DNA from 3 places in the Paenarthrobacter sp. YJN-5 genome. Region 1 is predicted to be linked to each of the others. Evidence: riboswitches for the same ligand, from Rfam matches in the RefSeq annotation. Region 1 holds a riboswitch; each other region holds the start of a gene.
What was found. A riboswitch is a leader RNA that binds a small molecule or an ion and turns the genes downstream of it on or off. The one in region 1 is predicted to bind S-adenosylmethionine.
Positions count from the first base shown of each region.

Region 2: linked by a shared signal. The riboswitch ahead of HMI59_RS02895 (DUF1737 domain-containing protein) and the one ahead of HMI59_RS07855 (aminotransferase class V-fold PLP-dependent enzyme) in region 1 are both predicted to bind S-adenosylmethionine.
Region 3: linked by a shared signal. The riboswitch ahead of HMI59_RS14430 (homoserine O-acetyltransferase) and the one ahead of HMI59_RS07855 (aminotransferase class V-fold PLP-dependent enzyme) in region 1 are both predicted to bind S-adenosylmethionine.

Region 1 is NZ_CP053544.1:1,650,057-1,660,487, reverse strand. It holds gene HMI59_RS07905 (multifunctional oxoglutarate decarboxylase/oxoglutarate dehydrogenase thiamine pyrophosphate-binding subunit/dihydrolipoyllysine-residue succinyltransferase subunit) at 1-818, shown strand, start outside; gene HMI59_RS07900 (GDSL-type esterase/lipase family protein) at 954-1,553, shown strand; gene HMI59_RS07895 (DUF4097 family beta strand repeat-containing protein) at 1,651-2,499, shown strand; gene HMI59_RS07890 (PadR family transcriptional regulator) at 2,499-3,125, shown strand; gene HMI59_RS26070 (50S ribosomal protein bL37) at 3,216-3,290, shown strand; gene rsrA (mycothiol system anti-sigma-R factor) at 3,395-3,655, opposite strand; gene HMI59_RS07880 (sigma-70 family RNA polymerase sigma factor) at 3,652-4,443, opposite strand; gene HMI59_RS07875 (DoxX family membrane protein) at 4,623-5,138, shown strand; gene aroA (3-phosphoshikimate 1-carboxyvinyltransferase) at 5,145-6,542, shown strand; gene HMI59_RS07865 (ribosome small subunit-dependent GTPase A) at 6,545-7,660, shown strand; gene hisN (histidinol-phosphatase) at 7,717-8,529, shown strand; SAM riboswitch class IV at 8,711-8,824, shown strand; gene HMI59_RS07855 (aminotransferase class V-fold PLP-dependent enzyme) at 8,856-10,265, shown strand; gene HMI59_RS07850 (class I SAM-dependent methyltransferase) at 10,384-10,431, shown strand, end outside.
Region 2 is NZ_CP053544.1:613,499-623,929, forward strand. It holds gene HMI59_RS02865 (UDP-N-acetylglucosamine 1-carboxyvinyltransferase) at 1-796, shown strand, start outside; gene HMI59_RS02870 (endonuclease domain-containing protein) at 907-1,731, opposite strand; gene HMI59_RS02875 (glutamate--cysteine ligase) at 1,955-3,166, shown strand; gene HMI59_RS02880 (hypothetical protein) at 3,171-3,773, opposite strand; gene HMI59_RS02885 (O-succinylhomoserine sulfhydrylase) at 3,783-4,991, opposite strand; gene HMI59_RS02890 (rhodanese-like domain-containing protein) at 4,995-5,405, opposite strand; gene HMI59_RS02895 (DUF1737 domain-containing protein) at 5,402-5,668, opposite strand; SAM riboswitch class IV at 5,681-5,794, opposite strand; gene HMI59_RS02900 (NtaA/DmoA family FMN-dependent monooxygenase) at 5,961-7,289, shown strand; gene HMI59_RS02905 (aromatic amino acid ammonia-lyase) at 7,292-8,845, shown strand; gene HMI59_RS02910 (PLP-dependent cysteine synthase family protein) at 8,839-9,900, shown strand; gene HMI59_RS02915 (carboxymuconolactone decarboxylase family protein) at 9,969-10,431, shown strand, end outside.
Region 3 is NZ_CP053544.1:3,050,215-3,060,645, forward strand. It holds gene HMI59_RS14400 (DMT family transporter) at 1-146, opposite strand, end outside; gene HMI59_RS14405 (RNA-binding S4 domain-containing protein) at 170-400, shown strand; gene HMI59_RS14410 (alpha/beta hydrolase) at 397-1,044, opposite strand; gene HMI59_RS14415 (SGNH/GDSL hydrolase family protein) at 1,122-1,958, shown strand; gene HMI59_RS14420 (winged helix DNA-binding domain-containing protein) at 2,020-3,180, shown strand; gene HMI59_RS14425 (hypothetical protein) at 3,224-3,637, shown strand; gene HMI59_RS14430 (homoserine O-acetyltransferase) at 3,624-4,763, opposite strand; SAM riboswitch class IV at 4,779-4,894, opposite strand; gene HMI59_RS14435 (bifunctional o-acetylhomoserine/o-acetylserine sulfhydrylase) at 5,054-6,370, opposite strand; gene HMI59_RS14440 (VOC family protein) at 6,607-7,245, shown strand; gene HMI59_RS14445 (CPBP family intramembrane glutamic endopeptidase) at 7,379-8,134, opposite strand; gene HMI59_RS14450 (DeoR/GlpR family DNA-binding transcription regulator) at 8,178-8,978, opposite strand; gene HMI59_RS14455 (class II fructose-bisphosphate aldolase) at 9,000-9,854, opposite strand; gene HMI59_RS14460 (1-phosphofructokinase family hexose kinase) at 9,836-10,431, opposite strand, start outside.

The DNA.
Region 1 (10,431 bases):
TCCTGTCCGAATACGCAGCCATGGGCTTCGAATACGGATACTCCGTGGAGCGTCCGGATGCCCTGGTGCTGTGGGAGGCGCAGTTCGGCGACTTCGTCAACGGTGCGCAGACCATCATTGACGAGTTCATCTCCTCGGCAGAGCAGAAGTGGGGCCAGCGTTCTTCCCTGGTCCTGATGCTGCCGCACGGCTACGAGGGCCAGGGCCCGGACCACTCCTCGGCCCGTATTGAGCGCTTCCTGCAGCTGTGCGCTGAGGACAACATGATCGTCGCGAATCCGACGACGTCCGCATCGCACTTCCACCTGCTTCGCCGCCAGGCCTACAGCCGGCCCCGCAAGCCGCTGATCATCTTCACGCCGAAGCAGTTGCTGCGCCTCAAGGGCGCCGCGTCCGCCGTCGAGGACTTCACCACCGGTGCATTCCGGCCGGTCATCGGCGAGCACGAGCTCCAGCCGGCCAATGTGGACCGCGTAGTCCTGGTCTCCGGCCGCTTGTACTACGACCTCCTGTCTAACCGCCAGAAGTCCGGCGACACGTCCACTGCGATCATCCGCGTGGAGCAGCTCTACCCGCTGCCCATCGCTGAGATCGAAGCTGAGCTCGCCAAGTACCCGAACGCCGACATCGTGTGGGCACAGGATGAGCCTGCCAACCAGGGTCCGTGGCCGTTCATGGGCCTGAACCTGGCGCCGCAGCTGGATCGCAAGGTCCGCCTGGTGTCGCGTCCGGCATCGGCTTCCACCGCGGCCGGTTCCATGAAGCGTCACGCTGCTGAACAGGATGCCCTGATCAAGCAAGTGTTCGAACGTCAGTAGAAGGAAATCTGCCCGGCCCGAGGCGCCTTGTGCGTCTCAGGCCGGGCAGTTCTGTTTAATGGGACAGATAACCGGTTCACAAACCGACGCCGTCGTAAGCCGTGCATGGACCGTAACGAGTGTGAAGAGGTAACCGTGGAAGACAGGAAGCTGCGCATAGCAGCCGTGGGAGACGAACTGCTGGCGGGGCTCGGTGACCCGCGTGCTTTGGGCTGGTTGGGCCGGGTCCTTGCGCGTACGCCGCAGGAGGCGGTCGCGGTTGAGTCCTTCGCACTCCCCTGCCCCATGGAAGGCACCGAGGGCCTGGCGGCAAGGTGGCAGGATGAGGCCGGACGGCGGTTCAGCGATACCCACGAGAACCGGCTGGTCATCGGCCTCTCGGGACGTGACCTTGAGTTCGGTCTTTCCACAGCCCGCAGCCGCCTGAACCTGGCGAACATCCTTGACGGTGCGTCGCACAGCGGGGTGGAAGTCTTCGTGGTTGGTCCCCCGCCCACGCTTGATCCGGCACGCAACAAGCGCCTGGCCGAGTTGAACACCGCCTTCGCTGACGTGACCACCCGGCGGAACCATCACTACGTGGACACGTTCTCCCCGCTGCTTAATCATGAGCAATGGCGTACCGACCTCGCAGCAAACGGAGGCACGCCCGGACAGGCAGGCTATGGACTGATCGCCTGGCTCGTGTTGCACCGCGGGTGGTTCCAGTGGCTTAACATCGCGCAGCCCGAGTAGGCGGTCTCCCGGCTCCGGTCCCAACAACCATTGCCATCCGCCAAGTCGCGATATATCGTGTTTTCATCAAACGCGATATATCGCAATTGGAGGGATCATGTCAGACGAGTTATGGACCGTGACCGGCCCGCAAACCATCGAGGTGGACGACGTCCGCTCGCTCAAGCTTGGAATCGTGAAAGGCCGCTTCGACGTGGTGACCCACGATCAGCCGTTCGTCCGGATCGAGGTGAGCGAAATCAGCGGGGATCCCCTCACCATAACCCTGGTCAACGGCCGCTTGGAGATCAGGCACCAGCTCCAAGGACCGCAGGGTTGGTTCCGTAACCTGATGGGGACCGTCAACAACACCAGCACCAATTCGGTGATAGTCGGCGTAGCGCTGCCTCCCGGAGTGGACGTAGAGGCCGGAACGGTCAGCGGTGACGGACTGGTGGCAGGCATCAGCGGCCGCATCCGGCTCAATACGGTCTCCGGATCGGTCATGGCCGACGGCACCAGTGGAGAACTGCACGTCAACACCGTCAGCGGCGAAGTCATCGCCAGAAACCACGACGGCGTCCTGACCGCCAAGAGCGTTTCCGGTGAAGTAACCGCTTCGGGCACGTTCTCGAACGTCCGGGCATCCACCGTCAGCGGGGACCTCACCTTTGAGCTCCAGGATTTCACCAACGATTTCGGGGCCAATTCCGTCTCCGGTGACCTCACCATCCGGCTGCCGCACGACGTCGGGCTTGACGTCGTGGCCAAGTCGGCCAGCGGCTCTGTGGTCATTGATGACCGCCTGTACGCGCAACCGGGAAGCAACGTCCATACCATCGTGGGCCCTGACGAGAAGCTTATGCTGTTGCGCACCAACACCGTCTCCGGCAAGACGTACATCATGCACGCCCCCGCGCCTGCTCCGGAAACCGACAGCCCGGTGTCCGGCGGGACGGGGCTCTGATGCCTCCGGTCTTCGCCCACGGGGCGCTCAGGCTTTACCTGCTGGCGTTGCTCGAGTCCGCGCCGAAACACGGCTACGAACTCATCAAGGCACTGGGCGAACGGTTCGGTGGAACCTATTCACCCAGCGCCGGAACCATCTACCCGCGGTTGGCCAAGCTGGAGGAGGAAGGCCTGGTGGCCACCGAATCAGAGGGCAGGCGGACCACATACTCCATCACTGACGCGGGCCGGGCCGAACTTGACCGCAGACGCCAGGAACTGGCCGACGTCGAGGAGACCATCTCCGCCTCCGTCCGGAGGCTGGCTGACGGACTGAGGGCTGATATCCGCAGCAACATGCGCGGACTCAGGGCTGATCTTGCCGCTACTGCCGAGGCGGCACGGACCACTGCGCGAACCTCTGCACGCACCCCGACCGCCGGCGAAAGCACGTACGCCTACTCCCCCGAGGGACAGCGGATCCTCAAGGAAGCCGAACTCATGGTCCAATCCTTCCGCGATGACATCCGGATGGAGCTGCGGAAACAAGGCGCGGCGCATCCCTTGTCACCGGTGGCCCTGGAGACAGTCCGGACTGTCCTGGACCAAGCCCGCATCTCAATCCGGAACTCGCTTCGAAGCTGAGTCCGGACTTCCCGGTTCGCGAGGCCCTGCCCGGATGTGCGAAACTGGAGGGCAGCTTTATTGTGAATCAATCATTGAAGGAGGCCAGCTATGAGCAAGCGTGCACGTAAGCGTCGTGACCGTAAGCGCGGCGGCGCAAACCACGGCAAGCGCCCCAACACCTAAGCCAGAGGCTTGGAGTCAAGGCTTAAAGCAAAGGCCCCGGAAACCATGCGGTTTCCAGGGCCTTTGGCGTTTAAGCGGCTTTGGTCAGCGGACCTGCAGCCGGTTCAGGCCTCCACGGGCTTGATCGAGTGGATCCTGTCAAGAATGGAGTTCTTGAGGTTCTCCGGCGCAGATTCGGTGCAGGAGCGCTTGACCATGGTGCGGATGAGGCACTCGAGATCGTACTGCTCGGAGCACTCCTCGCAACCGTCCAAGTGCTGCTTGATCTCGCCGAGGTCCTCACGGGTCAGTGCGCCGTCGAGGTACTCGTAAATACGCTGCATGCGCGTATCGTCGCAATCGCCCAATCCCTGGCAGTCGCTCATTTCTCTTTCTCCTGATTGTTGCTACCGGCCGTGGCCTGCTCTTCTGTCTGGGCCCGGAAGCCCCGTTCGGCGGCGTAGTCCGCCAGCATGTCCCGGAGCATCTTCCTGCCGCGGTGCAGGCGCGACATGACGGTGCCGATCGGGGTATTCATGATCTCTGAAATCTGCTTGTACGCATACCCCTCGACATCCGCGAAGTAGACGGCCAGGCGGAACTCTTCCGGGATGGACTGCAAAGCATTCTTGACGTCCGAATCCGGGAGATGGTCGAGGGCCTCGGCTTCTGCGGAGCGCAGCCCCGCGGACGTGTGCGACTCCGCCTTGGCCAGCTGCCAGTCCTCGATCGTGTCCGAATTGGACTGCAGGGGTTCCCGCTGCCGCTTCCGGTAGAGGTTGATGTAGGTATTGGTCAGGATCCGGTACAGCCAGGCTTTGAGGTTCGTGCCCGGCTTGTATTGGTGGAACGCAGAGAAGGCCTTGGTGTAAGCCTCCTGGACCAGGTCCTCGGCATCGGACGGGTTGCGCGCCATGCGCATCGCCGCCGAGTAAAGCTGGTCCACATACTGCATGGCGTCGCGCTCAAAGCGCGCCCGGCGCTGCTCGGCGGTTTCGGTGGAAGGATCGACGGCGGCCGGGGCCTGAGCGTCGTCGCCGGCTGCCTGGTCCCTGGCCGCTGCGGCCGGTTCAATGGTGCTCATCGATGCCAAGTCTACTGTCAGCTGCAGTGAATCCGGCTGCGCGGGCGACGTGGGCCCCGGTAAATCCGTGCGGTCCCTCACCAAGGTCAAAAAACCAACTCCGTTCGTGAAGCGGCAACACCATGCCGCGGCCCGGTCTTCACCGCGCCTTCTGTTCACAACGGCCACCGGTGGGTAAATATTCCGCAAAGGTGCAAGACTAGAGCAGACTGCACCCCTTGAACACGACGTCAAACGACGCCTGTGGCCAATCATCCAGGAGGCAAGACATGTCTGTAATCCGTTTCCTCGCGCGACCCATGCTCGCATCAAGTTTCGTCATTACCGGGCTGGACAAACTGAAGAACGCGGATGACACTGCCAGGCAGTTATCGCCGGTACTTCGCCGGGCTTCCGAGTCCCTTCCTTTCCAGACAGACGAGAAAGTCCTGGCCCGCGTCATCGGTGGCGCGCAGTTGGGGGCAGGTGCCCTCTTGGGCCTGGGAAAAATGTCCCGTTTCGCTGCCACCGTGCTCGCTTTGACCTCGGCGCTTAACACCTACGTGGAGTGGCGCTCAGCGGATATCAGCACCAAGGAAGGCCGTAACGCCCGCCGTGCCCAGCTGCTGAAGAACATTTCCCTGACCGGAGGCGTGCTGCTCGCTTCCGTGGACACTGCCGGACGCCCCAGCCTGGCATGGCGCGCCGAACACCTTGCCGCCGACGCAAAGAAAGTCACCGGGAAGCAGATCAAGCGCGCAGACAAAGCAGTACGCAAGGCCGTCGACCACGCAGTTGGAGCATAAGGAAGCATGACTGGTACCACCGCAGCAAACACCGGCACGGAAAGCGCCGCAGCACAATCCCTCTGGCCGGCGCCCTTTGCCAAGCAGCCGGTCGATGCCACGGTAACGGTACCGGGCTCCAAGTCCTTAACCAACAGGTTCCTGATCTTGGCGGCCCTGGCTGATGGGCCGTCAAGGTTGCGGGCTCCCCTGCACTCGCGGGACTCCGCCTTGATGGTCCAGGCCTTGCGCCACTTGGGAGCGACCGTCACCGAGGTGCCGGGCGACGGGGACTACGGTCCCGACCTCGAGATCAGCCCCATCAGTTCGACGGACACTCCCTCCGACACCTCCATCGACTGCGGCCTTGCCGGAACGGTCATGAGGTTTGTTCCCCCTGTGGCGGCCCTCCGCCGGGGAACTGCCGTCTTCGACGGCGACCCCCATGCCCGCAAGCGCCCCATGGGAACCATCATCGAGGCGCTCGTAGCCCTTGGGGTTCCGGTTCGCGCCGAAGGCGGCAGGACGCCGTCGGCCCTGCCTTTCGCGGTGGAAGGCACCGGCGAAGTCCGCGGCGGGCATCTCGTGATCGATGCCAGTGCCTCGTCGCAGTTCGTATCGGCGTTGTTGCTGGTGGGTGCGCGCTTCACCGAGGGCCTGCATCTTGAACATGTCGGCAAGCCGGTGCCAAGCCTCGACCACATCAGCATGACAGTGTCCGTGCTCCGCAGCGTCGGGGTCAGCGTGGACGATTCGGTGCCCAACCATTGGCGCGTGGCTCCCGGCCCCATCCGTGCCTTCGACCAGCGCATCGAACAGGACCTGTCCAACGCCGGTCCCTTCCTGGCCGCCGCACTGGCCACCCGCGGCACCGTCAGAATTCCCAACTGGCCCCTCCGGACAACTCAGGTGGGTGATCTCTGGCGCAGCATCCTCACCACCATGGGGGCAACCGTCACCCTGGAGGAGGGCACGCTCACCGTCACGGGCGGTCCCGACATCAAGGGGGCGGACTTTGACGAGACCAGCGAACTGGCTCCCACCGTTGCCGCCCTGTGCGCTTTGGCCAGCGGACCCTCCCGCCTGACCGGGATCGCCCACCTCAGGGGCCACGAAACGGACCGGCTCGCCGCGTTGGTGAACGAGATCAACCGCCTCGGCGGGGACGCGGAAGAAACCGCGGACGGTCTCATCATCCGTCCGGCTGCCCTGCACGGCGGCGTCGTGCACAGCTATGCGGACCACCGCATGGCTACGGCGGGTGCCATCCTCGGGCTCGCCGTGGAAGGGGTGGAAGTGGAAGACATCGCCACGACTTCCAAGACGATGCCCGAATTCCCGCACATGTGGGCAGCCATGCTCGGGCAGGCTTCCCGCGATTCCGGTGAATTCCCACAGGCGGGCACAACCGGGGGCAACCGCTGACCATGGGCCGCGACGCACGCTCCTGGGACGAATCGGATGTCCGCATCCGTCCGAACAAGAAAGGTTCCAGGCCCCGCACCAAGGACCGCCCCAGCCACGACGACGCCGTGGTGGGACGAATCATCACGGTCGACCGCGGGCGCTACACCGCGATCGTGGGCGAGGACTCTGACAACGAACGCGTAGTCATTGCAGCCAGGGCCCGCGAACTCCGCCGCACGCCGGTGGTTCCGGGCGATTTCGTTGCCTTGGTGGGCGACGTCTCCGGCAGTCCCGATACCCTGGCGCGGCTGGTCCGCGTCGAAGAACGCCGGACCCTGTTGCGTCGCAGCGCTGATGACACGGACCCGATCGAGCGGGTAGTGGTGGCGAACGCCGACCAGCTGGTAGTGGTGGTGGCCGCGGCCAACCCGGAGCCGCGTACAGGTTTCATCGACCGCGCCTTGGTGGCAGCCTACGACGCCGGCATAGAGCCGCTGCTGCTCATCACCAAAGCGGACGTCAAGGATCCGGCGGAACTCCTTTCGAACTACCTCAGCCTGGACTTTCCGGTCATCATCAGCCGCACGGCGGATTCACAAGCGTCCGGCATCGATGCCCGCTCGGACGACGGCTTGTCCGCCCGGCTCGACAGCGAAGCGGTGTCCCGCCTGCGGGACCACCTCGACGGAAAAGTGACCGTCATGCTGGGGCACTCCGGCGTCGGCAAGTCCACCATGGTCAATGCGCTGACGGGCGCGGAACGGGCAACCGGCGGAGTCAACGCCGTGACGGGCCGCGGCCGGCATACTTCATCGTCCGCCCTGGCCCTCAAGCTGGCCGACGCTCCGTCGGGCAGCTGGATCATCGATACTCCCGGCATCCGTTCCTTCGGATTGGCCCACGTCGACCCGGACCGGATCCTGCACTCCTTCCCGGACCTCGAGCCCGGGACCGAAGACTGCGAACGGGGCTGCAAACACGACGCCAACGCCGTCAACTGCGGGCTGGACGCCTGGGTCAACGAAGGGCACGCCGGACCTTCCGGTGCCGCCCGGCTGGCGTCCCTGCGCCGGCTTCTCGGAGCGGACCCGCGCCTGGAGGCGAAGGAAACCAAGGAACTCGGCACCGTCAACTGAGGCGGGAAAAGCACCACTTCCCGGGTGCAGGGATTGTTTCACGATAGTTTGGTGGCATGACCCAACCCGTTTCCAGTTACAACGATGACCTGCGGCTGGCCCACGTCCTGGCCGATTCGGTGGACGCCCAGACCATGGACCGGTTCAAGGCCCTGGACCTGCAGATCGAAACCAAACCCGACCTGACGCCGGTCACCGATGCGGACAAGGCAGCCGAGGAAGCCATCCGCGGCCAGCTCTCGCGTTCGCGTCCCCGCGACGCCGTGCTGGGCGAAGAGTTCGGCAGCAGCGGCCATGGATCGCGGCGCTGGATCATCGACCCCATCGACGGGACGAAGAACTTTGTCCGGGGGGTGCCGGTGTGGGCAACCTTGATCGCCCTCGTTGACGAGGACGAGCCCGTGGTGGGTGTGGTCAGCGCGCCGGCACTCGGCAAACGCTGGTGGGCCGCCAAGGGCATGGGAGCCTACACAGGGCGGTCCCTCGCGTCGGCCACCCGTTTGAAGGTCTCCAACGTCTCTTCGCTGGCGGACGCGTCACTGTCCTTCTCGAGCCTTTCGGGATGGAAGGAGCGCGGAAACCTGGACGAATTCCTTTCGCTCACTGACGACGTCTGGCGGACCCGCGCCTTCGGGGATTTCTGGTCCTACTGCCTGGTGGCCGAAGGTGCCGTAGACATCGCCTGCGAACCGGAACTAAACCTTTACGACATGGCTGCATTGGTGCCGATCGTCACGGAGGCCGGCGGCAGGTTCACCTCGCTTGAGGGCGAAGACGGCCCCTTCGGCGGCAACGCGCTGGCCACCAATTCCATCCTCCACTCAGAGGTCCTGAAGCGCCTCAACCCGGAGATCGACGATCTCCTTTAGCGCGCTCCGGCAACAGCCGAACCGTAATGCTGCGAATAATCGACGGCGACAAACCCACTTCAGGGTGCCATCGCCGTCGATTATTCGACCAAAACGGGATTCGGCTCTCTCCGTAACAAACCGCTTAACAAACTCCTTCCGCTTTGAATCGTCCGCGGAAGGTGCCCTAGTCTCTTTTACAGGTCACGAGTGCCAGCGCTAAACCCCGGTTTGCTGGCCGGCAACCCTCCATTCGCGGTGGGGTGCCCCGGGTGACGACCAGGCCGGTCCGGAACGGATACGGCAAGCGCGGATCCCTTGGAGGGGTCCTTCTTGAGTGAGGTCCCATGAGCACTGTTACGTTCGATTCCACCGTCCTGCCCGCTTTCGGAGATGACCACGCGGCACACGAAGCCCTCGCAGCGCGACCGCTGGCCGCCGTCACCGGAGCAGAGCTGCAGGCTCCCCTGATCCAAGGGGGACACGTCAGGTACGCAAACCTTGACTACGGCGCGTCGGCCCCGGCCCTGACCATCGTCTCTGCCTACCTGAACGAGATTCTGCCCTATTACGCCAGTGTGCACCGTGGCGCCGGTTACGCGTCCCAAATCAGCACGTCCGTCTATGAAAACTCGCGGAACATCGTGCGGGACTTCGTTGGCGGCCGGCCGGATGATTCAGTCATCTTCACCCGCAACACCACCGATTCGCTGAACCTCCTCGCCGGATGCCTCCCCCGGCTTGACGGCGCACCGGCCGGTGAAGTCCTGTACCTCGACATCGAGCACCACGCCAACCTGCTCCCCTGGCAGGGCGTACCGCACCGCAGCGTCATCGCCTCCCCCACGTTGTCAGCCACCATCGCCAACCTGCGCGATGAGTTGAGCCAGGGCGGAATATCCTTGCTCGCTGTGACCGGCGCTTCCAACGTCACCGGCGAAATCCTGCCGATCGCAGAGCTCGCAGCGTTGGCGCATGAGTTCGACGCGCGGATCGTCGTCGATGCAGCCCAGCTCGCCCCGCACCGGCGCATCAACATTTCCGAGAGCGACGTGGACTACGTCGTCTTCTCGGGGCACAAGCTCTACGCGCCCTTCGGCGCAGGCGTCGTGGTCGGCCGTCCCGATTGGCTCGACGCCGGAACCCCCCACCTTGCCGGCGGCGGCGCCGTTCGTGAAGCGCGCCTGGATTCGGTGAGCTGGGCAACTGGTCCGGCCCGGCACGAGGGCGGTTCCCCCAACGTCCTGGGGGCAGCCACCTTGGCGCGGGCTACCCAGGTGCTGGCCGGCTTGGACCAACAGGACTGGCACAACCATGAGGTTGCCATCCGATCCTTCCTGGTTGAGGGCTTGGAATCCATTGAAGGGGTCACCGTCCACCGGATCTTCAGTGATTCCACCGACACCATCGGCGTCGTCAACTTCTCCGTTGAAGGCTTCGACGCGGGACTGGTGGCGGCTTACCTGGCCGCCGAGCACGGCGTAGGCCTGCGCGATGGCCGTTTCTGCGCCCACCCGCTCCTGAAGCGCCTCGGCTTGCCGTCCGGTTCACTGCGCGCCAGCTTCGGCGTCGGCTCCCGGCTTGAGGACGCGGCCAGGCTGCTGGCCGGCATCCGGCAACTGAAGACCACCGGACTTGGCTGGGATTACGTCGTGGACGAGGGCCGTTGGGTCCCCGCAAACGATCACCGCAGCTACCCGGAGTGGGCGCCCAATACGCCCGGAACCGCCGGGGCCGCTCCCTGCACCGTGGACTAGGAGCCTTCCCGGCCTTGGCGCCACGTTGCTGCGGTAGATTCTTTGGGTATCCCTGACTACTGCCGCTGAAGGAGTCCCCCGCGTGTCCACGCGTTCAAGCAATGAATCCGGAGGATCACTGCCCTCCGGCCTCCCGGTTTCTTCCGGAAGTGCCGGACACGCCGGA
Region 2 (10,431 bases), 1.0 Mb from region 1:
TGCGATCATGGCTGCCGCGCACCGTGAAGGCACCACCGTTATCCGCAATGCCAGCCCCAACTATATGGTCCAGGACCTGTGCTTCTACCTGCAGGGCCTGGGTGTGGGGATCGAAGGCATTGGCACCACCACGCTGCGCATCACCGGCCGGTCCAGCATCGACGTGGACATCGAGTACTTCCCCTCCGAGGACCCCATCGAGGCGATGTCCCTTATTACTGCCGGCATCGTCACCAACTCCGAGGTGACCATCCGGAGGGTGCCCATCGAGTTCATGGAGATCGAGTTGGCCACCTTGCAGCAGATGGGCCAGGAGCTGGAGATTTCCGGCGAATACAAAGCGCGCAACGGACGTACCCGCTTGGTGGACGTCACCACCAAGCCATCCGAGCTCCGCGCCCCGCAGGACAAGATCCACCCCATGCCCTTCCCGGGGCTGAACATCGACAACCTGCCCTTCTTCGCCGTGATCGCCGGCAATGCCGAGGGCCAGACCATGATCCACGACTGGGTCTACGAGAACCGCGCCATCTACTTGACCGAGCTCAACAAGCTCGGCGCCCAGGTCCAGCTCCTGGATCCACACCGGATTTACGTCAACGGCCCCACCAAGTGGCGTGCCGCCGAGATTGGCTGCCCTCCGGCCCTCCGTCCGGCGGCGTGCCTGCTCCTTGCGATGCTTGCCGCCCGCGGAACATCGGAGCTCCGCAACATCTACGTCATTGAACGTGGCTATGAGGACCTCGCCGAGCGGCTCAACACCATCGGCGCCAAGGTGGAGTACTTCCAGGACTAGGCCGGGTCCTTCAAATTTGCTGGATCTTTCCGGCCTTGGCCCTTCGGGGACCCCGCCATTCCGGGGCTTCGCCTGAGGTCAGGTGCGAATGATCCAGCAAATTTTGTTCATCACCCCAAATGGCGGGGTCTTCCCCTGGCCAGGAAGCCCCGGATTTCCGCCATGACGTGCTCCGGCGAGTTCCAGATCTGCTCCGGGGCGTAGCTCAAGAGATGGTAGCCACGCGCCTGCGCAGCGTTAAGCCGGGCCATGTCCTTCCGCCATGCTGAACGGGAGCTGTGGAATTGGTAACCGTTGACCTCCACAATCAGCCATTCGTCGATCAGGGTGTCCACCCTTCCTACGCCTTCTATCCGTACCTGTCGGCGGAATTTCAGCCCTTCTGCTTCGAAGAGAAGGCGGGCGCTGATCTCCGGCACGGACTCTGAGACCCCGTCTGCCATCTCTAAGCGACGCCGTGCCGTGCCGAAATACCGGGCTTGGAGCTCGCTGCGAAGCAGGTCCCGCGACAAACCAAACTTCTTGATGGCCGACTGGGCTCCGGCGATGGCATCTTCGGCGCAGAGGCACGTCAAAGCATGCAGGACTGTATCTTCCACGGAGGCAAGGGGAAGATTGGCCTCCGGACCGAAGCGGAGACCGCCGTGCCGCACGAAGCCGTGCCCTCTGCCGTGCCGGGTGGCTAAGTGAAGCTTTGCCGGTGTGGTCTTGAGCCAGAGACCGTACCTGAGCGCTGCGCTTGCACATGTCAGGTAGCCGTTGTTGGAAACCGCCTTGAGGACAGCAGGGTCAGCCGACGGTATAGCCCACAGACCATGCCTGGGCTGATAAGCACCTGCGAGCTTCCGGATATCGGCGGGGGTGTACCCGTTGGCCCGGAGCAGCCCGATCTTGGCGACTCCGCCCACCCTTGTGAGGAATTCAAACGCATCCATAGGGCCAGCAAGCCACGATCGACGCCCCGCCCAGGAGTGGTCGGGGGCCTTATGTGGATAGCCCGACGAGAAATTTGCTGGATCATTCCGGTCTTGGCCCTCGGGCAGGCCCGCCAATCCGGGGCATCGCCTGCGGTCAGGGGCGAATGATCCAGCAAAAATTGACGGACCAGATGGCGGCGGGGTTTGTTTGCCGCGGCTATCGTGGGGCGCAAAATGGAGCATGCGTACTTTCGGGGTGGAGGAGGAGCTGCTCATCGTCGATCCCGTGACGGGTCAACCTCTGGCCCTCGCGGATGCGTTGATCAGCGGAGAAGCGCCGCAGGACGGGACTTCCGAGGCAGAGGGTTCAGAGCTCACCCATGAATTGAAGCTCGAACAGATCGAGACCCGCACCCGGCCCTGCCATACCTACGACGAGTTGCTGCATCAGATCAGGCGGGGCCGGGCCATGGCAGACCAGGCCGCCCGGAAGCACGGGGCCCGCGTAGCCGCACTTGCCACTTCGCCCCTCGCTTCCACCCCGCACACGACGCCCAACCCCAGGTACGCGGAGATGCTGGAGCGTTTTGGACTCACGGCGTACGAGCAGCTGACGTGCGGCTTCCACGTGCACACCTCGGTGGAATCGCCTGAGGAAGGCGTCGTAGTTCTGGACCACATCCGGGACAAGCTCGCTGTCCTGACCGCCATCAGCGCCAATTCTCCCTACTGGCGCGGACAGGCCACCGGCTTTGACAGCTACCGCACCCAGGCCTGGAACCGCTGGCCCACGTCCGGGCCGTCCGCAGTGTTCGGTTCGCTGACCTCCTACCGGCGGATGGTCAAGCGGTTGTTGGAGACGGGCGTGCTGCTGGATGAGGGCATGATCTACTTTGACGCCCGCCTCTCCCGGGACCACCCCACAGTGGAAGTCCGGGTTGCCGACGTCTGCTTGCGTTCGGAGGATGCGGCCTTGATCGCCGTGCTGGTGCGGGCTTTGGTGGAGACGGCCACCCGGGAGATGCTCGACGGCGTTGAACCCGCCTCGGTGCCGACGGCGTTGTTGCGCATGGCCAGTTTCCAAGCCAGCAACATGGGTTTGCGGGGTGACCTTCTTGACTTTGGCGAATTCCGTCCCGAACCGGCCACAAGCGTGGTGTGGGCGTTGGTGGACTACTTGGCCCCTGTCTTGACGGAACAGGGCGAGCTGGAACTGGTGAAAGCAGGTTTAGCGGACATCCTGGAGCGCGGAAACGGCGCCCATCAGCAACGGGAAGCTGCGGCACGCTTCAACAGCCGCCAACGGGACGGCCAAAGCCCCGCAGGCAGTCCGCCGAGTGTAGAGGCGTTGGGTGCTGTGGTGGGGCATGCCGTCAAAGTCACCGCCTCCGGCACACCGGGAGGTGCCATCAAGGATCCCGATCCCGTGCTGGCACGCGTCCGCCGGGCCTAGGAACTCAACCAACCCCGGGATCGCCCGCGGGAGGCTCCGGATCCCACACCATCAAGTACCCTCCCACAGTCGCCTCCGTGACGTAGAAGACGAACGGCGGAATGTCCTTGGCCTTGAGCAGGATGCCAGCGAAAAGTACCGCAGCGCTGCTGGCCGTCACCCCCACCCAGCGTTTTGCCGGCGATCGCAGGAGGCCGGTGCCGAGGGCGGCCAGGCCGGCAATGTGCAGCCATGAGTAGCCCAGGAACGGAACATTCGAGCCGCGACGATACGCAAACCGTTCAAGGTCCGACGCCCTCCGGGACAGGCTGTACACAAACAGCGGAGCTCCGGCCAAGAGCGCGGCAGCCGAAGCCTCTAGCCAGTGCCTGGCCTTGGCGTCAGGCATGGCCCGTGCCAAGGCGGCGAATCCAATCGGCACGGCCGCGGTCCCGGCTGCGGCCACGTGGTGGCCCGCCACCCATCCCCGCTCACCCCTTAGAAGCAGCCTCAAACGCTCGGCCGGATCCTGGGTGGTATAGACGCGGGGCACGGGAGAAATTCCCGCCAGCCACACGACCGAACCCGCAACAATGACAGCCCCCGCGCGGCGGTATGGATGCCTCATGGCATGAGATTAGACCTGTTTGAGGGCCTTCTCCAGATCCAGGATGAGGTCGTTGACGTCCTCGAGCCCAACGGACAACCGGACCACGCCGTCGGAGAGCCCGATGGCTGCACGGCCTTCGGGTCCCATGGCCCTGTGGGTGGTGGTAGCCGGGTGGGTAATGAGCGACTTCGAGTCGCCCAGGTTGTTGGAGATGTCGATGACCCGCAACCCGTCGAGCAAGGCGAACGCGGCTTCCTTGGTGGAGCGGCCGGACGACGGCGAAAGCTCGAACGTCAGCACGGTACCACCGGCCTTCATCTGCTTGGCGGCCAGCTCATACTGCGGGTGGGACGTGAGCAAGGGGTATTTGACCCAGTTGATCGCAGGCTGGTCTTCCAGCCATTCGGCAATCTTCAGCGCAGAGGCGGAACTGTGGTTCACCCGCAGGCCCATGGTCTCCAGGCCCTTGGTCAGCACCCACGCGTTGAACGCGGACAATGACGGTCCGGTGTGCCGCATGAGCTGCTTGACCGGGCCTTCGATGAACTCCTTGGTACCCAGGATCGCACCGCCCAGTACGCGGCCTTGGCCGTCGATGTGCTTGGTGCCGGAGTACACGATGACGTCGGCGCCGAGGTCGCCGCAGCGCTGGAGCAGGGGAGTGGCAAAGACGTTGTCCACCACCACTGTTGCCCCGGCGGCGTGCGCGAGCTCGCTGACGGCTGCGATGTCCACGATCTCCTGCATCGGGTTGGAGGGGGACTCGAAGAACACCGCGGTGGTGGGCTCGGAGAGGGCAGCGCGCCACTGGTCAAGGTCGGGGCCGTCCACGAACACGGTCTCCACGCCCCAGCGCGGCAGGATCTCGTTGAGGATCACAAAGCAGGAACCAAAGAGCGAGCGGGCGGCAACCACCCGGTCGCCGGCGCCCAGCAAGGCACCAAGGGCAGTGAAGACTGCGGACATGCCCGACGCCGTCGCGAAGCAGGCTTCGGTGCCTTCAAGGAGACGCAGCCGCTCCTGGAAGGTGGCAACGGAGGGGTTGCCGTAGCGGGAGTAGACGAAGCGTTCGTCTTCCCCGGTGAAGGCGCGCTCGGCAGCTGCCGCCGACTCGTAGACGAAGCCGGAGTTGAGGAAGACGGGCTCCGCCGTTTCCTGGAAATTGGTACGGTCAAGGCCACCGCGAACGGCTTGGGTGTCTGGATTCCAGCCGGCGGCGTCAGGGTTGAAAGTCACTTCTTATTCGTTTCCAAGGTTGGTTGGCAGGCCGCGGTTTTTCCAGCCGTTGACGGTTCGTTCGCCGTAACGGTCCGGTTCACCTTCGAAGCCTTCGAGGACGTTGTAGGCGGTGAAACCTGCCTGTGTTGCGGCGATGGCCGCAGCAATGGAGCGCTGTCCGGACCGGCAAAGGAACACAAGCTCAACGCCGTCTCCCTCGGGTGCCTGTTGCTGCAGGTCTTCGATGAAGCGGGAGTTCGGGACGCCGCCTGCAAGGTTCCACTGGATGAACAGGGGATCGTTTTCCGTGGCCTTGGTGTCGGGGATGCCGATGTGGGCCCATTCGCCCTCGGTGCGGACGTCCACCAGGATGGCACCGTCCTGCAGCTTCGCCCAGGCATCCTGCGGGGTCAGGTCTCCGGCGTAGCTCATGCGTGGCCCTCGAATGCTGCCTCGTCCTCGTCGTTCTCCAGCTCATCCACGGCATTGGCCACGGCGGCATCCGCGCTGGCGACGGCGGCAGGCAACACCACGGCCTGTGCCACGATGACGTCCGTGCCGTTGAAGGTGGCCGACGGGCTGCCATGCAGGACGTAGCCTTCAGCGAGGGCGTTGCTGATCCGTTCGCAGAAGTCCCGGGTGTCCGGGCCCGTGATCAAACGGTAGGAAAGTCTCTCTTCGGTGGGTTCAGGCATTAATGTGCTCCTCAGTCACGCTTGCAGTTCGAAGTGTCGAATACGCCGAGTAGTCACCTGAGGCACCCCGCCGCGGGAGAGGGTTGCCGACCAGCAAGTCAGGGCTTGGCGCTGGTACTCATTACTCAAGAAGAAAATAACATCCGCGGCCGTTGCGACGCATGTGGCGGGTGTCCCGCCGTCGTCATGTTGCGTAACCGGACCGGCCGCCGGGACTGGACCATTTAAGACGTCACGGGAGCATAATTGACGCAATACGACCCCCTGTAACTTCGCATGAAATCAGGTCGCGGTGAACGGACAGAGCAGTTCTACACTCAAGCCCATGCTGCATTTCGGATGGTTCGTGGGCCATGGATTCGGTGTCCAGGGCTGGGGGACTCCCGGCTACAGCCTGGGCTACGACTGGAAGAAGCCTGCGCTCTACCAGGAGGCCGTCCGGGCTTTTGAACGCTCGGGGCTGGACCTGTTCATCATCGAAGATTCACTCACCGTCCCGGACACGTACGGCGGCACCGCGGAAGTGTCGCTTGCGCACGCCTCCTTCGCTCCCAAGCACGATCCCCTCGCGCTGGTGCCGTACCTGCTGTCCGCGACCGAACACCTCGGCATTGTGCCCACCATCAGCGCGTCCTTCTACCCGCCTTTCACCGCGGCCAGGCTCCTTGCCACCCTGCAGCATTTCTCCGGGGGCCAACTCGGCTGGAACGTGGTGACCTCCGGCAGCGACCTCGCCGCGCAGAATTACGGACTGGACCAGCAGATCGAGCACGACCTGCGGTATGAAAAGGCGGAGGAATTCGTCGACGTCGTTCGGCGGCTTTGGCGGAGCTGGGAACCGGACGCCGTGCTGGAGGACGTGGAGGCAGGCCGGTTTGCGGACCACACCAAAGTCCATCCCATCAACCACGACGGGCAGTTTTTCAAGGTCCGGGGTCCGCTGAATACGGCACCCCTTCCCGAGGAACCCGTACTGGTGCAGGCCGGTGCATCGCCCCGGGGCAAGGCGTTCGCGGGTGGCCACGCTGACGTCGCCATCGCCCTGGCCCGGGGCGTCGACGGGATGAAGGCCTACCGCGATTCCATCCGTGCCGAAGCCGCACATGCAGGACGGAATCCCGACGACGTCAAGGTACTTTTTGTCCTCAAGCCCACCGTGGTGGGGTCTGCCGCGGAGGGGGAGGAACTGCGGGCACGGCGCAAGGAGCTGACCCAGCGGGACATCGACAGCCAGCTCAACTCGATCTCCTACCTTTCGGTGATCGACTTCAAGCAATTCGACCTCGATCAGCCCCTCCCCGAGCTGAGCACCAACAGCAACCAAGGAACGCTGGAACACTTCGCCAAAGCGGCTCGTCCCGGGTCCACGCTGCGGCAGATCCTGCAGGCCCGCAGCGGCGGCGCAGGTGATTCGATCATCGGGACCGCCGGAGAGATCGCCGACTACCTCGAGGAGACGGGCGAGGCCGTGGGCGGTGACGGCTTCCTGTTTTCCGGGTTCGTCGATCCGGTGACGGTGCATGGGGTCCTGGACAAACTGACTCCCGAACTTCGTCGCCGCGGCCTGCTGAGGAAAAGCTATGGCAACGGCGGTTTCCGGCAGAATCTCCTGGATTTCTGACCATGTTTCCGGAGTCGAAGGTGCTGCTGATCGGGACGGCGCCCGTGCATGCCGAAAGTATCGCCATGGCGGCGGCAGACGACTCCTGCCACGTGAAACTCAACCACGATGCCCTGACATTGATCGGCCGTTCACGGGAAGTCGTGGAGCACGTGGCGGCCTCCGGCGAGCGGGTTTACGGCCTCAACACCCTCCTGGGATCCGGCCGCGATACCGCTGTTGAGGACGGCTCCATCCTTGCCTACCAAGTGCAGGTGGTCAGGTACCACAACAGCGGGGTGGGACCCTGCCTGAGCCGCGCCGAAGCACGTGCCGTGATCCTCGCCCGACTGGTCGGATTCAGCCGCGGCGGCTCCGGCGTCCGGCCCGAAACAGCCCGCTTCTACGCCGACCTCCTGAACCGCGGCGTCCACCCCGCCATCCCGGCCGAAGGTTCGGTGGGCTCCTCCGACCTCACCCAACTGGCCGCCGTCGCCGCCGTCGCGATCGGTGAGGGAGAAGCGCTCGACGCATCCGGCGTCCTGGTGCCCGGCGCCAAGGCCCTCGCGGACGCCGGACTTCAGCCCCTCACGCTCCACGCCGGTGAGGCCTTGGCCCTCGTCAGCGCCAATGCCTATTCGGTAGGTGCCGGCACCCTCGCCTTGCTGAGGTTGCGGCATGTGGCCCGGCTTGCGGACGTCGCGCTCGCCCTCTCCCTGGAGACCATCGCAAGGTACGACGGCGGCGGCAACCTCAGCCCCTTCTCGCCGGCTATCCAATCGGCCAAGGCCGTGGACGGCCAACGGGAATCGGCCGCCGCCGTCCGCCGCCTGTTGAGCGGCGGGTGGCTGGAAGACGTGCGCCCGGAAGTTTCCGTGCAGGACCCCCTGTCCCTCAGGGCTGCGCCTCAGACGCACGGGGCGTTCAGGGCCGCGGTGGGGCAGTTGGCGGCAGCGTTGGACGTGGAGTTGAACGGCAGGGGCGACAATCCGCTGGTGGACCTCGAATCGGGGCAGATGGTCTCCGGGGGCAATTTCCAGCCGATGCAGTTGGCGTTGGCCTTCGAGGGCTTGCGCTTGGCGCTCGCCCACGTGGGTATTCCGAGTGAACGCAGGATCGCCAAGCTGTACCCGCCGCAGCGTGCCATCCGGGCGAAGCACCTTGCTGCCGCGGCGGGGACCGGCCTGGTGCAGGAAGAATTGCCGGGGCTGCTGTGGTACTCGGCGGCCGGGCTCCTCGCCGAACTGAAATTCCTGGCAGCGCCGGCCACCCTTGGGGCGCCAACCCTGTCCGCCGACGTCGAAGACCATTCAACCCTTGCTCCGCTGGCGCTGCAGCAACTCGGGAAGTCCGTGGACGCCGTGGAGAAGCTCCTCGCCATCGAGGCACTGACCGCGTCCTATCTGCTGCTCGAAGCGGGAGCTGCGCAGCCGCTGGGCAAGGGGACTGCCGCCGTCGTCGGCCGTCTGGCCGACGTCCTCGCGGATCGGCCGCCGGCGTCGGAACTGGTGGAGCGCGCGCGGCGGGAGCTTCGGGTTGTTCTTGACGGACTCCGGGAAGGTGGAAACGAATGGTGACTACGGCAAACCGGCAGCACGGTGCGCATGCAGCAACCGTCCCGGCTGACGCGCTGGATGCCTCTGTGCTGGACAGAGTGGGGAACACCCCGCTGGTGAAGCTCGAGGTCCTGGGCCGTGGGCTGGGCAGCAGCATCCACATCAAGCTGGAATCGGAGAACCCCGGAGGGTCCATCAAGGACAGGACAGCCCTGAGCATGGTCCGGGCGGCCGAACAGTCCGGGGAGCTGAAACCCGGGGCCACCATTGTGGAGAGTACCTCGGGCAATACGGGGATCGGCTTGGCGCTGATCGGACGCCTCACCGGGCATCCGGTGGTGGTGGTTACCGGCGACACCATCTCCTCGGAGAAGCTCGCTGCCCTGCACAGCTACGGTGCGCGGGTGATCCTGACGGATTGGAGTGCGCCGTCCGAATCCCCGGAAAACGCGCGGGCCGTGGCTGCCCGCATCGTGGATGGGACTCCCGGAGCATGGCGACCCATGCAGTTCGACAACCCGGCCAACCCACTGGCGCATTACCGGACCACGGGGCCGGAAATCTGGGAACAGACCGGGGGAACCATTACCCACTTCGTGGCGGGCATCGGCACAGGCGGGACCATCAGCGGCAACGGGCGGTACCTGAAGGAGCGGGTGGCGAAGGAACGGCCGGGCGGCCATGTGGAGGTGGTGGGCGCCGATCCCTACGGCTCCGCCTACAGCGGCGGCCACCCCGGCGAAATCCTGGTGGATGGCGTGGGGAACTCATGGCCGGCCGCGGAGTGGCCCAAGATCTTCGACCGCTCGATCGTTGACCGCTTCCTCCGCATCCCCAACGACGAGGTCTACACAGTGGTACACCGGCTTCTTGACGAAGAGGGCCTGTCCTTGGGGCCGTCGTCGGGACTCACCGTGGCAGCGGCCTTGCGGGTGGCCGGGGCGGCGCCCCACGGTTCGGTGGTGGTGGCGATAGCCCCCGACGCCGGCACGAACTACCTCAGCAAAGCCTTCAACCCGCAGTGGCTGGCCGAGAACCACATCCGCCTCGCGGCGGACATCGTCCCCGGCGAGTGATCCCTTTATCACGTCCCGCCCGTTTCTGGGCGGCGCTCTATCACGTACCGTTGCGCTAGGCTCCAAGCATGCCCGAACAGGAGACAACGCCGCGCCTCGCCGGCTATCTGGATAAGCAACAGCCGGACCTCTACGCCACGTTGACGCACTACTCGCAGCAGTTAGTGGATGAAGCCGACCGGGTGGGGATTCCGCGGAAGACCTTGGAGCTCATCAACTACCTGTGTTCGCAAATCAACGGATGCGCGTTCTGCCTGGACCTTCATCACCGGCGGGCCTTGAAGTACGGAGAGACGGAACAGCGGTTGTCCCTGGTTGCCGTCTACAGGGAAGTGGGGCTGTTCGAGGCCGCAGAGGTCCTGGCCATGAAGATCGCCGAGCAGATCACCCGAATGAGCACCTCCAGGCCCAGCGCCGAGCTCTTCGCTGAAGCGCGGGAGCACTATTCGGACGAGCAGATCAGTGTGATTTGCATGGCAGCAATCGGCATCAATGCCTTCAACAGGCTGTCCATCCTCAGCGAGCATCCGG
Region 3 (10,431 bases), 1.4 Mb from region 1:
GCGGTAATGCCATCCTCGAGCTTGACGGCGAGCGCCCCGTTAATGCGGCCTTGGAGCGGCAGGACCAGGCCTGTCACCAGGGCAAGCGGCAGCCCGAGGGCAAGCGGAAACGCGGGACGGTGGGAAGGATTCGGCACTGTCACCACACTACTTCAGGCATTATTGCTCTATGAGCAATCCCGAAATCGAAGAGATTCCCATCCGCGACGACATGATCCGCCTGGGGCAACTGTTGAAGCTTGCCAACCTGGTGGAGGACGGAGTCGAGGCGACGGAGCTCATCAAGAACGGACTGGTCAAAGTCAACAACGACATCGAAGAACGCCGTGGCCGCCAGCTCCATCCCGGCGACACCGTCACAGTGAACGGCCAGACGGTCAGGATCGCCGGACGTTCCTAGCCGAGTACTTTGTGGGTGAGGAATTCGCCCACATGGCCGATTTCCTGCTGGTTGATGCCGTGCCACATTCCCGTGTAAAGCACCTTGGTGAGGTCCACATGCTTGCGGACCCAGCCCATGGTGTATTCGATCTTGTCCGGAGTGATCACCGGATCCTGCTGGTCGCGTCCCCAGAACATCGGCACCGAGCCGTCCAGTTCGTCGTCGCGGAAGTCCGCGTCAGCTCCGGCGTCGATCACGAAGCCTGAAAGCCCGACGACGGCAGCGAAGTCGGCGGGCCGGTACCGGAGCATGGTGGTTGCCATGGCCATGCCCATGGAGAACCCCAGCAACGTCACGGACGAGTGGTTCGCCTTGACAGTGTCCAACCATTCGAGGGCGTACTCTGCCGCCAGCTTCACGGCGTCCAGGGAGTAGTCGATCGAGGCGGTCAGCGGGAACCACGTGAACCCGGGGCCCATGGGCATGGGAGCCCGCAGGGAGGCCACGACGAAGTCGGCGGGCAGCAGGCCGGCGAGGCTGAAGAGATCGTCCTCGTTGGAGCCGTATCCATGAAGCAGGACCAGAAGGGGCTTGCCGGCCCGTTCGGCTTCGTCATGGGACCACAGGACAACGGGTGAGGGAAAAGCTCCGGCTTCAGTCATGGGTCCATTCTTGCAGTTACCCGCGGGTAACAACTTACGGTCGCGTAGGTTCGCATGTACGGGGCAGGATATGAATCGTGAGTGAGAGCAATTCATTGGTGACGCACGGAGGAACTGTCCAAAAGCATCCCTGGAGCCGGTACGTGGCGCTGGGAGATTCGTTTACCGAAGGCATTGGAGATCCTGAACCCGGGAGCCCGGGCGGGTTCCGCGGCTGGGCCGATCGCGTGGCGGAGGAACTCGGGCGAGGGCATGATGATTTTGCCTACGCCAACCTTGCCATCCGCGGGCGTTTGCTGCAGCAGATCCTGGACGAGCAGGTGGGCCCGTGCCTGGCACTCCAACCGGACCTGGTCTCCATCTCGGCCGGCGGCAACGATCTCATCCGCCCCGGCGGCGACCCCGACGTCCTGGCCAACAAGCTCGATGCCGCCGTGCAGGAACTCAGTTCCGGCGGCGCCACCGTGGTGCTGTTCAACGGCCCTGATACTGCGGCGTCGGTGCTGAGCCGGATCCGCGGCAAGGTGGCCATCTACAACGAGAACCTGCGAACCGTCGCCGCCCGGCACGACGCAGTGGTCGCCGACATGTGGTCCCTGCGGCAACTCGCTGATCCGCAGATGTGGGACGTGGACCGGCTGCATTTCTCGCCGCTGGGCCACCACACCATCGCTACCATGGTGCTGGAGGCACTGAACGTGCCACACACCCTGGAACCGATGGCACCCAAACCCCTCCCGCCGCGCACGTGGCGCGAAGCCAGGTCCTCGGACCTCGTGTGGGCCCGCGAGTACTTCGTCCCGTGGGTCATCCGCAGGTTGCGGCACCAATCTTCCGGGGATGGCATCACGCCTAAGCGCCCGACGCCGGGTCCCGTCTTCGGTCCGGATGTCACCGGATTGCCGCGCGGCTAGCGTGAACCTCCCGTGAACGCGGTGACTGCTGCATGGGTCCGATGATTGGTGCGTGGGCCCGGTGACTGCATCGCAGTGGCGGCCGGACGATGTGGTCGGGGCCCGGCTGGGCCATCAGCAACTCCGGGCCCCGTTCGCCGCCAACGCAGCAGAGGTTGTCCGCAACCTCCTCGCCGTCCAGGCCCAGGAGTTCCCCTACGCCCGGTGGACGGTGGCACAGCGCGCGGCCAGTGCCACCGCCGCTGACGTCGAGGCGCTGGTGGCTGATGGGATTGTCCTGCGGACCCACATCCTCCGCCCCACGTGGCATTTTGTGCATCGGGATGATCTTGGCTGGTTGATGGCCCTGTCTTCGGAGCGGCTCCATTGGGGCAACAAGGGCATGTACCGGCAGACCGGCGTCGATGGGGAGAGTGCCGGACGCAGCGCCGCTGTGCTGGCTGCAGCCGTGGAAGGCGGTGCGCACAAGACCCGCGAGGAACTTGGCGCGGCCATGGAAGAAGCAGGCCTGCCCGGCAAGGGACTGGCGTTCGTGTATCACCTGATGCACGCGGAGATCAGCAGGGTCCTCGTCAGCGGAACCCCCGTCCGGTCCCCCGGGGGCGCACTCAAGCAGACCTACGCCTTGTTTTCGGAGCGGGTTCCGGATGTTGGTCCGGCAGATCTTTCGGCCGAAGGGCGCGACGAGGCCTTGGGACGGCTGGTGCTGCGGTACTTCAGCAGCCGTGGACCGGCCACCGTCAAGGATTGCGCAGTGTGGTCGGGACTGACCATGAAGGACGTAAAACGCGGCTTGCAGGTGGCCAGCGCGCTGTCTTCGGGAACGCTGTCCATCGTCAGGATCGACGACGTGGACTACTACGTGGACGCGGGGTTCGCCAGCGCTGCGAACGATGACCGGAGCTTTTCCGCACCGGACCCAGGCGCCGGCTATCCCCGCGTGGACCTCATCCAGTGCTACGACGAGTACGTGATGGGCTATTCCCAGTCGCGGCACTACCTCGGCGGCACTGCGCCCTATTTTCCCGAGGACAACGGCCCCATGCACGTAGTGCTCCTGGACGGGCGCCTGGCCGGTTGGTGGCGGCATCACTTCGCCGGCGGAGGGTGCGACGTGGAGGTCCGCATGAACCGCCCCGCCACCCCCGAAGTACAGGCCGCCCTGGAAGCCGAAGTGGACCGTTACGGGCGGTTCCTGGGAATGAGAACCAGGCTGGTCTGACGCGACGGGGCTAAGCTGGGATAGGACCTAGGAGGGCTCCACTGTGAACAATCTGATCTTCTGGATCATCGTCTGCTCATGGGTGATTCCAGTTGGAATCCGCATGTACAACCGGTCCAAGGCGCGCCGAATCCATAACGACGGCTTCCGTGGCTACCCGCCGCAGAACCTGCCCGGGCCAGGCTACCCGCCGCAGAACTACCCCGGCCAGGCCTATCCCCCGCAGAACTACCCCGGGTACCCGACGGGACCAGCCGACATCCGCCCGGCTGATGCAACGCCGCCGGAGGTACCGCCGTCGGGCGCTTCACCACAGGTGCCGCCCCCGCCAAGTGGAGGCTCTGCGCCGCAGGGCTACCGGGCGCGGAAGCTCGCAGAGCTGGACGCGAAGTTCAGCAACGGCGAGATCGCCATGGAGGACTACATGAAGCAGCGCGGCGAGATCATGAACGGCTGAGGTCTTCGGCAAAGAAGGCTGCGCCCAGCTGGCCCGCGAGCTGGCCGATCTCCGTGAGGAAGCCGTCGTGCCCAATGGGGGCTTCGATGATGTGGACCGGGACGTCGCCCGGCAAGGCTTCGGCGAGTTCGTGCGACTGTGCCGGGAAGTAGAGCCGGTCGGAGTTCACGGCCGCCACAAAAAACTGTGCCGTGGCCCGGGACAACGCTTCCTTGAGCGGGCCGCGTCCCCGCCTGACGTCGTGGGACATCAGGGCCTCGGTGATCGCAATGTAGCTGTTGGCATCGAAGCGGCGCACCAGCTTGGTGCCCTGGTGGTCCAGGTAACTCTCCACCTGGTAGCGCCCCCGCTCCCCCAGCACGGCGGCGGCCAGCGGTTTCTCCTGCGGCTGCGCTTCCCGGCCGAAGCGGAGGTCCAGCTCCAGCGCGGAACGGTACGTGATGTGGGCAATCCGCCGCGCCAAGGCAAGGCCGGTTTCAGGTGCCGGGCCATGGTAGTAGTCGCCGTTGTTGAAGTTCGGATCCTGGCGGATTGCGAGCGTCTGTGCCTGCGCAAACGCGATCTGCTCCGCGGTGCTGTAGGCACCTACGGAAATCACGGCGCAGCGCTCTACCCTGTCCGGGAAGGTCACCGCCCATTCCAAGGCGCGCGCCCCGCCCATCGAGCCGCCCAGCACTGCATGCCACTGCCGGATCCCCAAGGCGTCGGCGAGCCGGGCTTCGGCCACTGTGCTGTCGCGCAGGGTCACCAGCGGGAAGCGGGAGCCCCAAGGCTTGCCGTCCGGGGCTTGCGACGACGGCCCGGTGCTGCCGTAGCAGCCGCCCACGATGTTGATGGAAATGACAAAGAACCTGTTGGTGTCGATCGTTGCGCCCGGGCCAACCAGCTGCTCCCACCAGCCCTCCTCGTCCGAGGCGCCGCGTGCAACGTGCGTACTACCCGTGAGGGCGTGCTCCACGAGGACGGCGTTTGAGGCGTCGGCATTGAGCTTGCCCCAAGTCTCATAGGCCAGGACAACGTCCGGGAGAAATCCGCCGGCTTCCAGCTCCAGGGAACCCACCCGGGCGTATTTGACGGTTCCGTCCTGTTCTTCCGATGTGGGAAGGGATGTGGCAGTAATGGTCATTCCTTTGACACCTAAACCTCGCGCTTGCCCGCCGCCGTTATTGCGGCAGGCCAGGTCCTCACCCGGGGCACCCCACCGCGGAGGAGGGTTGCCGGCCAGCAAGCCGGGGCTGATCGCTGGCACTCATGACCTAACACCTAGAGTTTAGGAAGAGAACGGCCGTTCTGGCGAAGAATGTGACAGCAGTATGACGGTTCAGGGCGTTTTAGTTCACGAATGCGCACGTGACGGGGCCGCCCGGCGAAGAATCCTCAGTCCGGGCGGCCCGCCGCGACGCACGTCAGGCGGGGTCAGGCACCCTTTGCCGCGCGGAATCCTGCCTCGAGGTCGGCAATGATGTCATCGATGTGCTCGATTCCCACGGACAGGCGGACGAGGCCCGGGTTCACTCCGGCAACGGCCTGCTGTTCAGCGGTCAGCTGGCTGTGGGTGGTCGACGCAGGGTGGATGACCAGGGAACGGACATCACCGATGTTCGCCACATGGGAGTGCAGTTCCAAGGCATCGACGAAGCGCTTGCCGGCTTCGACGCCACCCTTGATGGTGAAGGCAACAACGGCTCCCGTGCCGCGGGGACCGTACTTGCGGCCACGGTCGTACCAGGGGCTTGATGGCAGGCCCGCATAGGCGACCGCTTCGACGTCGTCACGGGCTTCAAGCCATTCGGCCACCTTGGTGGCGTTGGCCACGTGACGCTCCACCCGCAGGCTCAAGGTTTCCAGGCCTTGGGCAATGAGGAAGGCGTTGAACGGCGATACTGCGGAACCGAGGTCGCGCAGCAACTGGACGCGGGCCTTCAGGATGTAGGAAAGGTTGGCGCCGAGGGCGCCGTCCTTGCCGAGGTCCCGGGCGTAGACCAGGCCGTTGTAGCTGGGGTCGGGGGTGTTGAAGTTCGGGAAGCGCTCCGGGTCCTGGCTGAAGTCGAAGTTTCCGGAATCCACGATTACCCCGGCAATGGCAGCACCATGACCACCCAGGTACTTGGTGGCCGAGTGGACCACAATGTCCGCACCCCACTCGATGGGACGGATCAGGTAAGGCGTGGAAAGCGTGTTGTCCACGATCAGCGGGACACCCGCTTCATGGGCAACCGCGGCGACGCCTTCGATGTCCAGCACGTCCTGGCGGGGGTTGGATACAACTTCGCCGAAGAACAGCTTGGTGTTGGGCTGCACGGCGTTGCGCCACTGCTCCAGGTTGTCCGGATCCTCGACGAAGGTCACGGAAATACCGAACTTCTTCAGGGTGTGCGCCAGGAGGTTGTAGGTTCCGCCGTACAGGCTGGGGCTGGCCACCACGTGGTCACCGGCCTCGGCGATGTTCAGGATCGCGAAGGTCTCCGCCGCCTGGCCCGAGCTGAGCAGCAGGGCCCCGAGCCCGCCCTCAAGGCTGGCAATGCGCTGTTCCACTGCGTCCTGGGTGGGGTTGCCAATGCGGGTGTAGATGGGAGCCAGTTCCGCCAGCGCGAACCGGTTGGCGGCACTCTCCGCGCTGGGGAACACGAAGGAAGTGGTCTGGTAAATCGGCAGCGAGCGTGCACCGGTTGCAGCATCCGGCTCCTGGCCGGCGTGGATCTGGCGGGTTTCGAAAGACCATCCCTGGGACATGACGTGGCTCCTCTTCGTAGCGCATGGGTTTAGTAACGGGGAGTGCTTGGAACTGCGGCCAGTCTAGGAAGCCGGCACGGAATTACCCACCTTTATGACGAAGACAGTATTTTTCGGTCTTTCCGCGACGGGACAGGGCCGGGGTCGGTGCCCGGCCTCAGGGCACACCGTAACATCCCACCTTAGTTAGGCAAGACTTAGCTGAGACCCGAATCACAAAGTGCCAAGATGAAGCCATGCGCATGGATCACGTCTCTTACGCTTGTGAAAAAGATGGCCTCCTGGCCACTACCGAACGAATTTCCGCAGCACTGGGAGTGGACGCAGTCCGGGGCGGAGTGCACCCCCGCTTCGGCACCCGGAACATGATCATTCCCCTGGCGGACAGCAAATACCTTGAAGTCGTGGAGGTCCTGGACCACCCCGCTTCGGATAAGGCACCCTTTGGCCAGGCAGTCCGGGCACGCTCGGCAGCCGGCGGTGGATGGATGGGCTGGTGCGTCGCCGTTGACGACCTTGCCCCGTTCGAAGCACGCCTCGGCCGCTCCGCAGTCCCGGGCAACCGCAAGTTCCCGGACGGCCGCGAACTGGTGTGGCAGCAGATCGGCATCCTCGGCTTGATCGCCGACCCCCAGGTGCCGTACATGCTCAAGTGGGAAGGCGACCCGTCCCTGCACCCGTCCAAGGTCTACGAGAGCGACGTCAAGATGTCCAGCCTCACCATTGCCGGTTCCGCAGAGCGCGTGACCGAGTGGTTGGGTGAACCCGTGGAGAAGCCGCTCGAGGACGTCGCCGTCCAGTGGATGGCACCGCACGGAACCCCCGGCATCATGTCCGTCACTTTCGAAACCGCCGCAGGAGCCGTCACCATCTGACGCTGTTCCACACAATACTTCGGCCGCCATCAGCGGGTGCCAATGACGTCACCCACCGATGGCGGCCGAATACCTTTAAGGGGCGGGTCCGGGCTTCCAGGCCCACAGGCCTCCCGGTCCTACGCCTACCCGGTCAGCCCAGCCCTACGGCCTTCCCGAAGAGGCTGAAGCCCACGAATGCCACAATGTCCAGCAGCGCGTGGGCTATCACCAGCGGCATCACGCGCTTGGTCTTGGTATAAAGCCACGCGAACACCAGGCCCATGACGACGTTGCCGATGAACGGACCGAACCCTTGGTAGAGGTGGTAGCTGCCCCGCAGCAACGCGCTGACCACGATTGCCGCGGCTGTGCTCCACCCGAACTTGCCGAAACGGTCCAGCAGGTAGCCCACCACAATGACTTCTTCGACGATCCCGTGGCGGATGGCGGAGAGCACCAGCACGGGCACGGTCCACCAGTACGTGTCCAAGCCGCTGGGAATGATTGCCGTGGTGATGCCCAGTGCCCGGCCCGCGGCATACAGGCCCAGGGACGGAATCCCGATGGCCGCAGCCAGGCCGAGGCCTTGCAGCGCATCCTTGCCTGGCCGGGCGAAGTTGAAGCCAAGACGGGCAAATGCTGATCCTCCCGAGGCATGGAGGGACAGGAAGTAGAAAACCAGGACCACCGGCACCAGGGCGAACAGGATGTCCAGCAATTGGTAGGTGAGGTCGAAGTACTCGCGCGTGCTTTGGGACCTGTTGAGCGTCGAGGTTGCCTCCGACAACGGCGCCCTGGTCATCTTGTCCAGGAGCTGGACCACCGAATACACGGCAGACTGGCCCAGCGAAAGACCCAGAACAATGAGTACTTCGGCGCGCAGGCGGCGTCGTGAGGCTAGGAGCATGTTCCTATCTTGCCTTCAGATCCTGTTGCTTCCCCGGGAGCGGTCAGTCCGCAAGGTGCGTGGCGGCGACGATGACCTCGGTTCCCTTGGCTTCAAACGCCGCGCGGTCTGCGGGCTTGATCCCGGAGTCCGTAATGAGGTGCCGGAACTCGTAGCCGGCCATCGCGGCAAAGGCCCGGTGCCCCACCTTGGAGGAGTCAGCGAGCACGTAGGACTCTGTGGCCCTCCCCGCCATGACCGTATTCACCATGGCTTCGCCCTCGTCGGTGATGGTGGGTCCCAGCTCCGGGTCCACGCCGTTGACGCCGATGAACGCGATGTCCAAGGCCACTTTCTGCATGATGACATCCGTGTAAGGTCCCACGAGTTCATAGGAACGCGGATTGAGGATCCCGCCGGTCACCATGATCTTAATGTGGGGACGCACTGCCAGTTGCGCGGCGATGTTGATGGCGTTGGTGACCACCGTGAGGGTGGGCCGGTTGGAGGGGGCGTTGAGGTCCTCCCTGGTGGAGAGGATCTGGGCCAAGGCCGTGTTGGTTGTTCCCCCGCTGAGCCCGATGACGGCGCCGGGCCCTATCAGCTCGGAGGCCGCCTGGGCGATCGCCTGCTTGGCCTCGGCGTGGTCGTCACGGTTGTAACGGCCCGGAAGGTCATAGGCAACAGAGCCCGTGGTCGCCCCGCCCCTGGTCCGGCTCAGCAGGCGCTGCTTGGCCAGGCTGTCCAGGTCCCGTCGCGCCGTTGCCGGCGACACCCCGAGCCGGGTCACGATGTCCTCGACCTCGATCCGGCCGGACTCGGCCAGGAGGTCCAGGATGGCGGTCAACCGGTCGGTGCGGGTCATGACTAGCCTTTCACGGTCCGGCTATTTCGCCTTGGCGAACAGCGTGAGCATACGAGCAGATTCCAACACCAAGGCGTCCCGCCCTGCCTTGATGTACTTTCGGGAATCCACCACTGCTGGGTTGGCATCGAGGTACTCACGGACGGCGCGGGTAAAGAACCCGTTCAAATGTGTGGATACGTTGATCTTAGTCATACCAGCGGCAATAGCCGCTACGAGCATCTCGTCTGTGACGCCGGAGGAGCCATGCAATACCAAAGGCTTCCCGACGGCGGACTTCAGTTTGGTGATCAGGTCCAGGTCAAGGACGGCGCGGCGTTCGGTCATGGCATGTGAGGAGCCCACCGCCACGGCCAAGGCGTCGACGCCGGTCGCGGCCACGAACGCTTCGGCTTCGGCGGGATCGGTGCGGACCCCCGGGGCGTGCGCGCCGTCCTTGCCTCCTACCTCACCCAACTCCGCCTCTACGTAGACCCCGCGTTGGTGCGCGTAGGCGGCCACGCGCCTGGTGACTTCCACGTTCCAGTCGTAAGGGAGATGGGCGCCGTCGAACATCACCGAACCGAACCCTAGATCCACCGCTTCCAGCGCCAGGTCCTCGGATTCAGCGTGGTCGAGGTGGACCGCAACGGGAACCGCGGCAGTCCGGGCAATGGCAAGTGCTGCCAGGCCGATTGCTTCGAGCCCGCCGTGGTACTTGGCGCAGTTTTCTGAAATCTGCAGGATGAGCGGCACCCCCGCCGCCTCCGCACCTCCCACCAGCCCCTCGGCCGTCTCCACGTGGATGACGTTGAAGGCGCCTTGGCCGGTTCCTGTGGCGGTGGCCCTGTCCATGAGTTCCCGGGTGTTGACCAGGGTCACGGGACCTCCTTCCATGTCACGATCAGTTGGTCTTGGAGTTCCGGGTACCGCGGCGAGATTTCGCCTGCGGCGGGCATGAGCACGGCCGCGGCGGACCATGCGGTGGCCCGGCGGAGGATTTCCCGCGGTTCGGTGATGCCTTCGGCGAGCGCGACGGCGGCAGCAGCCACACCGGCGTCGCCCGCCCCTGTGGGGTTGCCGCTGAGCGCCTCCGGCAGGCGGGCGCTCCAGTATCCGCCCGGGGCGGCGTGGTCGAAGGCGAGCATGCCGTCCGCGCCGGCGCTGACGAGGACCGTGCGGGCACCCATGTCGATCAGGGCGAGGGCGGCAGCTTCGAGGCTGGGCTCCCCGGTCGCTTCGGCAAGTTCATGATGGTTGGGTTTAAGGATGTCGGCGCCGGCTTTCGCAGCGGCGATGATGCCGGGACCGGAGGTGTCGATGATTGCCGGGATGCCGGCGTCGTGGGCCAGTCGCACCAGCTCCGGGTAGAAATCCGCGGGAGCACCCGGCGGCAGGCTTCCCGAACCGACCAGGACGGAGGCTGGCAGGTTGCGGTTGCCGCTCACGGCATCAACGACGGCGACCCGCAGTG